2 regions of the Clostridium sulfidigenes genome follow, and region 1 is predicted to be linked to the other one. Evidence: predicted binding sites of a transcription regulator. Region 1 holds the regulator's gene; the other holds the start of a gene.
What was found. The regulator Rex, encoded in region 1, represses fermentation and respiration genes when NADH is low (regulators of the CRP and FNR family bind a similar motif). The targets are predictions, from matches to a motif close to ATTGTTAANNNNTTAACAAT.
Positions count from the first base shown of each region.

Region 2: the regulator Rex is predicted to act here: its motif matches at 3,884-3,903, upstream of adhE (bifunctional acetaldehyde-CoA/alcohol dehydrogenase).

Region 1 is NZ_JBQHQR010000002.1:183,114-189,155, forward strand. It holds gene ACTNBA_RS02740 (acyl-CoA dehydrogenase) at 1-303, opposite strand, end outside; gene ACTNBA_RS02745 (short-chain-enoyl-CoA hydratase) at 340-1,119, opposite strand; gene ACTNBA_RS02750 (redox-sensing transcriptional repressor Rex) at 1,363-2,013, opposite strand; gene abc-f (ribosomal protection-like ABC-F family protein) at 2,462-4,375, shown strand; gene pdxT (pyridoxal 5'-phosphate synthase glutaminase subunit PdxT) at 4,491-5,111, opposite strand; gene pdxS (pyridoxal 5'-phosphate synthase lyase subunit PdxS) at 5,080-5,958, opposite strand.
Region 2 is NZ_JBQHQR010000011.1:41,225-46,460, reverse strand. It holds gene ACTNBA_RS13020 (CotS family spore coat protein) at 89-1,090, shown strand; gene adhE (bifunctional acetaldehyde-CoA/alcohol dehydrogenase) at 1,170-3,806, opposite strand; gene yabG (sporulation peptidase YabG) at 4,013-4,921, shown strand.

The DNA of each region.
Region 1 (6,042 bases):
AAATTGATATATTGGTGCTCCACATAAAGAAGTGTGTGCAGAAACTATAACTCCTGTAGTTCCGCAAACTTTAGAAAGTTCTTCTACAGTCATAGCATAAGATACGTTGTTTCCACCTGCTCCACCGAATTCAGTTGGGAATGGAATTCCTAACATGTTGTATCTAGCCATTTGCTCTACGTTTTCCATTGGGAATCTTTCTGTAACATCTATTTCAGCTGCTATAGGTTTTACTTCATTAATAGCAAACTCCCTTACCATTTGCTTTACAAGTTCTTGTTCCTTAGTTAATGAAAAATTCATTATAATACCTCCTACTTATACGATTATCTATTTCGATTATCTATTCTTAAAATTCTTGTCTCTCTTTTCAACAAAAGCTGTCATACCTTCTTTTTGGTCTTCAGTAGCAAAACACATTCCAAATGCTTCAGCTTCATATAATACTGCACTATCAATATCCATTTGCAAGCCTCTATTGATAGCAGCTTTACATTGGCTTATAGCTATAGGAGCATTCTTAGCTATTTTATTAGCCATAGCTTTTGCTTCATCTAAAAGTGTCTCTGGTTCTACTACCTTGTTTACTAATCCAATTCTTAAAGCTTCTTCAGCATTGATCATGTCACAAGTGTAAATTAATTCTTTTGCAATTCCTTCACCTACAAGTCTTGATAACCTTTGAGTTCCGCCAAACCCAGGAGTTATTCCAAGCCCTGCTTCTGGTTGTGCAAACTTAGCTTTAACTGATGCAATTCTAATATCGCAAGCCATTGCAAGTTCACATCCACCACCTAATGCAAAACCATTAACTGCAGCTATAACAGGTTTTTCAAGTTTTTCAATTTTTCTAAAAACCCCATTCCCAAGAATACCAAATTCTTTACCTTCTATAGCATTCATTTCTTTCATTTCTGAAATATCAGCTCCAGCAACGAACGCTTTACCTTCTCCTGTAAGAATAACTGCATAAATTTCTTTATCCCCAGAAATTTCTTGGATAACACAATCAATTTCTTTTAAAGTTTCTGTGTTTAAAGCATTTAATGCTTTAGGTCTGTTTAGTTTAACTAAAGCCACATTTCCTTCTTTTTCCAAGACTATGTTCTTATAATCCATGTTTAAAATCCCCCATGCAATTTTTCAGGTGTTAGCCGCCATAAATCGTTATTATTTTAACAAAAAAGTGATTAAGGTTCTAATACCTTAATCACTATTATAGACTGTTTATAATTCTTTTTCAACCTAATTTATATTTTATTTATGTTTTTTAATGAATCTTTTTACTTAATTCATATAATTAAATTCAAAAAATTCCTGACAATACAAATTTTAAGAAATTCGTATTGTCTTTTTTTAGTATTATAGGAATTCTTCTTCTTTTTCACGCTCATTTAATAAGTAACTTAAAGTCATTAAACTTTCATTAAGATGTACATTCTCTACAATAACATCCTCGTTAACCTTTAGATCTATAGGTGCAAAATTCCATATTCCCTTTACGCCATTCTTTATTACCACATCTGCTACCCCTTGGGCTCTATTTTTAGGAACACAAATTATAGCTATGTTAATCTTTTCTCTCTGTAAGAAACTATCTAACTCATCCATATCTCTAATTTCAATATCTCTTATTTTAAGTCCAATAAGTTTTACATTCACATCAAAAATACCTTTAAGATTAAATGCCATCTTATCAAAGGTTGTATAGTTGGCAATTGCTTGACCTATATTTCCAGCTCCAATTATTACAGTGTTATACTCTTTGTTAAGGCCTAATATAACAGAGATTTGATATAATAATTCCTTAACATTATATCCATACCCTTGTTGACCAAAATCTCCAAAACAATTTAAATCCTGTCTTATTTGTGAAGCTGTAAACCCAATTCTTTCACTTAGTTCTTTAGAGGATATTCTATCAACTTCATTTTTATCTAATTCGCGCAAATATCTGTAGTACTTAGGTAGCCTTTTTATTACAGCCATAGAAATGCTTCTTTTCTTCTCCACCTCTTATCAACTCCTTATATATATTCTTTATATATTCCTTGTTTATTCTTTTTGTCTTTTATTTTTATGCTTATTCATATTATAATTCTCTATTAAATATTATCTAAAATAACTATTCTAATCTCATATTCAACGTAGGTTTTATTCATATAGATATTATACTATATTACCATTGATTTGTTATATATTTTTTAATAAATAAACTATAATGCTATATTGTACATTTAAAATACTTTATTGTATATATAAATTATAAATTTTTTTAACTTTTTATCATAAATAATATATAAAGTCTCATAAACTTAATTTTTATACCAATTTTACTTTTCTTTGTATTATATATAACAATGTTTCCTATTACTCACAATACCCATTCCTCCACTGTACTATACAAATTATTTTAAATTTCTAACTTTCATGTTAAAATGCTAGTAGGACGGTGAAATAAATGATAGTTTTAAGTTGTAAAAACATAAGTAAATACTTCGGAATAGATATGATTTTAAAAGATATTACCTTCAATGTAAATGAAGGTGAAAAAATAGGATTAATAGGTGCTAATGGTGCAGGTAAATCAACCCTATTTAAAATTTTAACCAATCAAATGGAATATGATAGTGGTGAGCTATATATAGATAAATCAAAGGAACTTGGATATCTTTCTCAAAACCTTTCTCTAGATTCAGATAATACCATATATACTGAACTTCTTTCCGTGTTTAAGTCACTGATAGATATTGAGGAAAGATTACACAATTTAGAAGAGAAGATGAAGGAACCTTATGATGCTGCTAAAGAAGATTATCACAATAAGATTATACGTGATTATACTACTTTAACAGAGGTTTATGAAAATCGTGGTGGATACACTTATAAAGGCGAAATTAGTCGTGTACTTAAAGGCCTAGGCTTTACAGAAGTTGATTTTGATAAATCCATATCTATATTAAGCGGTGGTCAAAAGACTAGAGTTGCTTTATGTAAGCTCCTTCTTAGAAAACCTGAAATTTTGCTTCTAGACGAACCTACAAACCATCTTGACCTTGATGCAATAGAATGGTTAGAGAACTACCTTAAAGAGATTAAAGGCACAATTATAGTAATTTCCCACGATAGATTCTTCTTAGATGCTATCACCAATAAAACTATAGAACTTATAGGTGGAACTGCACAGTGCTATAACGGAAATTATACAGCCTTTATCGACCTTAAAGAGAAAAATAAAGAAGTGATGCAGAAGGCTTACGACCTTCAACAAGCAGAGATTAAAAGACAAGAAGAAATCATAACTAAGTATAAGTCCTTTAATCGTGAGAAAAGTATAAGAGCTGCTGAAAGTCGTCAAAAGGCCTTAGATAAGATAGAAAGAATAGAAGCACCTATCAAAGATGCAAAGGCTTCAAAAATAAAGTTTGAAACACAAATTAAAAGTGGTAATGATGTTCTTTATGTAGAAAATTTAAGTAAAAGTTTTGGTGAAAAACTTCTATTTGAAGGTTTAAATATGGATATTAAACGAGAAGAAAAAATTGCTCTTATAGGGGAAAATGGCCGTGGCAAAACTACTTTATTTAGAATAATCATGGATAAAATACCTTCAGATAATGGGATTAAGGTGTTAGGTAAAAACGTATTTGTTGGATATTACGATCAAGAGCAATCTAATTTAAACTTTAATAAAACTATTTTAGATGAGGTGTGGGATGATTTCCCTCATATGACTACTACGGAGATACGATCGGCTCTTGCAGCCTTCTTATTTACAGGGGATGACGTATTTAAGTCCATATCTACTCTTAGTGGTGGAGAGAAATGTAGAATTAATTTACTAAAACTAATGCTTTCTAAAGCTAATTTTCTTCTTCTAGATGAACCTACAAACCACTTAGATATTATCTCTCGTGAGGCCTTAGAAGATGCAATCTTAAACTATGATGGCACAATAATTCTCATATCCCACGATAGATACTTCTTAAATAAAATTATAAATAAAATCTTTGAGCTTAATGAGGATGGAGTGAAAGAATACTTAGGCAACTATTCCTATTACGTAGAGAAAAAGAAAAACCCTTTAAGGTTTGAGGATATAGAGGAAGGTTCAGGCATTACTAAGACTCAGTTAAAGCTAGATAAAAAGAAAAAACGTGAAGCTGAAAAAGCTGAAAAAGAAAAAGCTAATACTCTTAAAAACATTGAAAATAAAATAGCAGCTACTGAGGAATCTCTTGAGGAGCTCCAAGGGCAGCTATGCCTTGAGGAAGTCTATTCCAGCCCTGAAAAAAGCATAGAAATAAATAAAGAAATACAAAAAACTGAAGAAGAACTTCAAAACCTATATGATCAATGGGAAGAACTAGCTTAGGAGCTTTTTCAAAATAAATTAATCCAAATAAATGCTGAGCATGCACTTATATTATTAAAGTACACGCTCAGCATTTTATATAAGATTAATGATTTATTTTGCCAAAGCTCATTATTTATTTTGATATATCTTTGCACATGTTGTAAAAATACTTATGCATAGATAAGTCCTTTGTTAACTCTGGATGAAATGATGTTGCTAGCATGTTGTTTTCTCTACATGCTATGATTTTTTCATCTAGTTTACATAGCACCTTTACCCCTTCATGTGCCTTTTCAACGTAAGGAGCTCTTATAAATACTAGAGGTATTTTTTCTTCACTGACACCTTCCACTATTTCATCCGTTATAAAGCTATCTAATTGAGAGCCATAGGCATTTCTTCTTACCTCTATACCCATAACACCTAAATGGTTGTAATCACTTCCTAGGATGGATTTAGCGAGAATTATCATACCTGCACAGGTTCCCCATACTGGCATCCCACTTTCAATTTTGCTTTTTAGTGGAGATAGCATCTGAAAATCCCTTAATAATTTTCCTATGGTAGTACTTTCTCCTCCCGGAATTATAAGGCCATCTATATCCTCTAGATCCTTCACATTCTTCACTCTTAAGGCTGTGGCTCCACTTATATTATTAACCTTATCTACATGTTCTTTTACAGCTCCTTGTAAATCTAGTACACCTATAGTTATCATTGTACTACCATCCTCTTGATGCATATAATTTGCCATCTGGTATATCCTTAGTATTTATACTGTCCATAGGTTCTCCTAGATCCTCAGAAACTTGTGATAAGATTTCAGGATTATTATAGTTTGCTACAGCATGAACTATAGCCTTAGCTCTTTTTTCTGGATCCGCTGATTTAAATATACCAGAACCAACGAAAACTCCATCACTTCCAAGTTGCATCATTAAAGCTGCATCAGCTGGCGTAGCTACTCCACCGGCAGCAAAGTTAACTACTGGTAGTCTTCCATGGTTGTGAACATAAACTATTAAGTCATATGGTGCACCCATTTCTTTAGCTATAGTCATAAGCTCTTCCTTGGGTGTGTTTTGTACTTTCCTTATTTCACTCATCATAGTTCTCATATGTCTTACAGCTTCTACAACATCTCCAGTACCAGCTTCTCCTTTAGTTCTTATCATGGAAGCACCCTCACCTATTCTTCTTAGTGCTTCTCCTAGGTTTCTAGCTCCACATACGAAAGGCACATTAAATCCTTTTTTATCTATGTGAAATAAGTCATCCGCTGGAGTTAATACTTCACTTTCATCTATATAATCAATCTTAATAGCTTCTAATATTTGTGCCTCCACAAAATGACCTATTCTTACCTTTGCCATTACTGGAATAGATACAGCCTCTTGAATTTCTTTTATCATCTTAGGATCTGACATTCTAGCAACTCCACCTTGCTTTCTAATATCAGAAGGCACGCGTTCCAAAGCCATTACAGCAACTGCTCCTGCTTTCTCTGCAATTATAGCTTCCTCAGCATTAACTACATCCATTATTACTCCACCCTTTAGCATTTCTGCTAGGTTTTTGTTTAACTCTGATCTTGTATTCATTTATATTCCCCCTACAGTATAGTACAAAATTGTATGTATATTTTGTATCTATATATTTAATATTTACAATACAATTATTCCATA
Region 2 (5,236 bases), on a different contig from region 1:
TCCATACTATTCACTTAAACTCAAATATGTTATGGCTATTCTAAATTATGCTGGTGATACATATAAATTATAGAGGGGGTGCGAAATTATGATGAGAGAGTTTGAAATTGAACGTCAATTTGATATTAAAATTGAAAATATTAAACCTAATAAGGGTGTATATCAATTAAAAACTAATAAAGGTGTCAGGTGCTTAAAGAAAATAAGCTATGGTACTCAAAAATTATTCTTTGTATATGGAGCTAAAGAACATCTATACAATAATGGGTTTAAGAACATAGATAGATATTATCTTAATACAGAGGAAAAACCATATGCTTTAGTAAACGAAGATATTTATACTTTATCTCAATGGATAGATGGAAGAGAATGTGATTTCCATAGTGATGATGATTTAATATTGGCATCTAGAGCTTTAGCTAATTTTCATTTAGCGTCAAAGGGATATGAACCATCTGAAAACAGTAAATTAAAATCTGACTTAGGAAGATGGCCTCATTTAATGGAAAAAAGGATAAAATCCTTTGATAAGATGAAAGAAATGGTTAGAAAGAAAAGGAATCATAAGACAGACTTTGATTTAAATTATATAAAATCAATGGACTATTATAAAGTTTTAGGTCAAAAGGCCCTAGAGGTTCTAAATCAATCTAATTATTATAATATTTGTAGGATATCGGAGGAAGAAAAAAGCTTTTGCCATCATGACTTTACTTATCACAATATAATAGTAGACGAAAAAAATGAAGTAAGTATAATAGATTTCGATTACTGTAAAAGAGAGGTCAGGGCTTTTGATTTATCTAATTTTATGATTAAAGTTTTAAAGAGGCGAGAATGGGATTTTGAAATAGCAAAGCTTATAATTGATAATTATAATGAAATATCTCCAATAGAGGATGATGAATATATGGTGCTATATGCATTCTTGATGTTCCCTCAAAGATATTGGAGAATATGTAATAGGTATTATTATAATGAAGTAAATTGGGTACAAAACACTTTTAATAAGAAAATGGAGGAGCTTATACAAGAAAGAGAAAAATTTGAAAGTTTTATGAGACAATTTAAAGAATTCTATAATATTTAAGGAGATTATCCTTGAGAAGATAAAAAAGTTGTGGAATATGTGATATACCACAACTTTTTATTTTTAATTTAAATCCTTATTAAAAGGCATCCTTAATTAGTTCTGCAATTTCAGAAACTAGAGGTAGTCTAGGGTTTGAGGTAGTACATTGATCTTCAAAAGCTTCATCAGCTAATGAATATAGTACAGAATCTAGATGCTCCTTAGTAACACCGCATTGACTAAGGGTAGTTGGAACATTTAGCTCTAGCATTAGGTTTCTAATAGCTTCCACCAAATTATTTACAGCTTCTTCACAGGTAGAGTGAGCTAAACCTAAAAACTTTGCTATTTCCATGAACTTTTCAGGAGCTTTATAATATTCATATTTAGGGAAGGCTACTAGCTTACTTGGATTACTTCCATTATATTTTATAACATGTGGAAGCATGATAGCATTTGCTCTTCCGTGAGGTATATGGAATTCTGAACCTAATTTATGAGCTATACTATGATTAACTCCTAAAAATGCATTGGTAAATGCCATACCCGCAATACAAGAAGCATTATGCATCTTTTCTCTAGCAAGAGCATTACTTCCATCTTTATATGCAATAGGTAGATATTTAAAAACAATCTCTATAGCTTTAAGAGCTAAGGCATCAGTGTAATCAGAAGCCATGACAGATACATAAGCTTCTATAGCATGAGTTAAAACATCTAACCCAGTATCAGCTGTAACTGATGGTGGTACAGTCATAACTAACTCCGGATCTATTATAGCAATATCAGGGGTTAGCTCATAATCTGCTAATGGATATTTTATATTATTTTCTTTATCAGTTATAACAGCAAAGGCTGTAACCTCAGACCCAGTTCCAGAGGTTGTAGGAATAGCAACCAATCTAGACTTTTTACCTAGAGAAGGAAACTTAAAAGCTCTTTTTCTTATATCCATAAATCTAAGTTTAAGACCATTAAAATCTATATCAGGATTTTCGTAGAAAAGCCACATACCTTTAGCAGCATCCATTGCTGACCCTCCACCAAGAGCTATTATAACATCAGGCTCAAAGCTATTCATTTGAGCAGTTCCTCTCATAACAGTTTCTGTAGATGGATCTGGCTCTACGTCTAAAAATACATTTACATCAAAGTTAGCTTTTTTAAGATGTCCCATTACTTTAGATACATATCCAAGTCTATCCATGAATTTATCTGCTACGATGAAGGCTCTTTTACCTTTAAGTTTTTCAAGGTATGAAAGGGAACCAGGCTCAAAGAAAATTCTTTCAGGAACTCTAAACCATTGCATATTAACTCTCCTTTTAGCTACACGTTTAATATTTATTAAGTTGTTTGCACTGACATTTTGAGTTGTTGAATTTCTACCCATGGTTCCGCAACCCAAAGTTAATGAAGGAATATTTACATTATAAATATCTCCTATAGCACCTTGAGAAGAAGGAGAGTTTATTATTATCCTACCAACCTTAACTCTTCTAGAGAATTCTTCAATAACCTGGTCATTGGTAGAATGAAGAACAGCAGAGTGACCTAGACCACCAAAAGCAATCATATCTTCAGAGGCTTTTATTCCATCTTCAGTACTATCAACTATAAACATTGAAAGGATAGGACTAAGCTTTTCTCTTGAAAGAGGATAATCTGCACCGATTCCACCAGGTTCACATACTAGAACCTTTGTGTCATTTGGAACTTTAATATCAGCCATTTCTGCGATTTTTGTAGCTCCTTGACCTACTATGTTTGGATTCATAGATTGCCTTTTTTCATCTATAGCAACCTTTTGAAGTTTTAACATTTCTTCTTTATTAAGAAAGTAACAGTTACGTTCTTTTAAGAGAGAAATTACTTCATCACTAATTTCTCTATCTATAATAACTGCCTGTTCTGAGGCACAAATGGTACCATTATCAAAGGATTTTGATAGTACTAAGTCATTAACAGATCTTTTAATATTGGCTGTTTTTTCTATATAGCAAGGAACATTTCCTGCACCAACACCAAGAGCTGGTTTTCCAGTAGAGTAAGCTGATTTAACCATACCAGGACCACCAGTAGCAAGAATAATATCTACTCCAGGATGAAGCATAAGTTTTTGTGAACCTTCAATGGAAGGACTACTAATCCATTGAATACAATTCTTAGGAGCACCTGCTTCAATAGCTGCATCCAAAAGCAACTTAGCAGTAGCTATACTACATTTTTGAGCTCTAGGATGAAAGCTAAATATTATAGGATTTTTAGTTTTTATAGCTATTAAGGATTTAAATATTGTAGTGGAAGTAGGATTTGTAGTTGGAGTAACTCCTGCTACTACGCCTATAGGTTCTGCAACTTCCATATAATCTTCTTCTTCATTTACAATACCCACAGTTTTTAAATCTTTTATACTGTTGTATACATACTCAGAGGCAAATATATTTTTAGTTATTTTATCTTCATATACACCCATTTCCGTCTCATCTATAGCCATTTTAGCTAGTTCACGGTGTTTACTTAGGGCAGAGATTGTCATTTTTTTAACTATATTATCTATGGAATTTTGATCAAAGGTTAAAAATTCCTCGTAGGCATCACGAGCGTTTTTAACAAGGTTGTTAATTTCAGAATCTACAGATGATATGGCTTTTTCAGCTGAATTGCTAGAGCTTGAAATGGAATCATTCTTAGACTCCTTAACAGATTTTACATCAACTTTTTCAGTAGACATTTAGTATATACCCCCTAAACTTTGTTATTTATTTAACTAATTATATTATAACCCATGAAAATAATATTTCAACATATTTAGTTAAATTTTTATCAATCTTTTACTATATTTTTATATTTGTTTAATGAGTTCCATGGTTTTAATATCTCACAATTATTAAGTAAAGTTCATATGATATAAAGAGGAAATCATGAGGAGAGATATAGGTGAATATAGGTGATAGAGTAGTAAGAAAATCTTATAATAAAGATATAGTATTTAAAATAATAGATATAGAAATTGATGATGAGGGTGTTAAAAAATATTTATTAAAGGGGTTAAATATAAGAATTGAAGCAGATAGCATAGAAGATGATTTAGAGGTTATTGACAGTGAGGGAGTTGGGGAGAAAGATAAAGTATTTAATAAAAAAGTAAATACTGCTCTAAAGAAAGTTTTGCTATCAAGGTCATATACAAGAGGGAGTTCCGCTGCATTAAGAGTTATAGACACTGAGATAAACAGAAAAGAAAAGAAAGGTACATCTTTTAAAAATAGTGAATTATTCTTTGGAAGACCAGGTAAAATTCTTCATATTGATGGTGATCCTCAATACCTAGATATTTGTTTAAAAACATATAAGCAATTATCCATTGAGGCTGTAGGTAAAGTCATAGCAGAAAAGGATCAGCCCTCCCAGATACTAGATTTAGTAAAGGAAATAAACCCAGATATAGTTGTAATTACGGGCCATGATGGAATGAGCAAGAATATATCAGATTATATGGATCTTGGAAACTATAGAAACTCAAAATACTTTGTAGAATGTGTTTCTTTATTAAGAAGTTATAATTCTAATTATGATGATTTGGTTATTTTTGCAGGTGCCTGTCAATCAAACTACGAAGCATTGCTTGATGCAGGTGCTAACTTTGCATCTTCTCCCAGCAGGGTCCTCATCCATTGTTTAGATCCAGTATTAATTTGTGAGAAGGTAGCTTACACTAATATCGAAGATATAGTAAATATTGAAGATGTAATTAAAAATACAATCACAGGGATTAAAGGGGTAGGAGGATTACAAACAAGAGGTAAATACAGAGAAGGATATCCTAAATCTCAGTATGTAAAGTGAAATGAGAAAATGAGTTGTGATTTATACAATTTTAACTATAATATGCATAGGGGGAAAACTCTCAAACCCGCATGAATAGAACAAATAGTTAACTAGTTATATAGTTATATAGGCAAATAGTTATGAAGTTAAATAGGTATATAGGTATAAAGTTAAATAGGTATATAGGTATAAAGTTATATAGGTTTATATATACCTATTTTCATATATAAATATTTATATATGAAAATACATTTAAGAAAATGCTGATAAAAACAGGACAAATTTATAAAATATAAAATACTTAATTATAAGGGTAAGAAAATTACCCGTGAT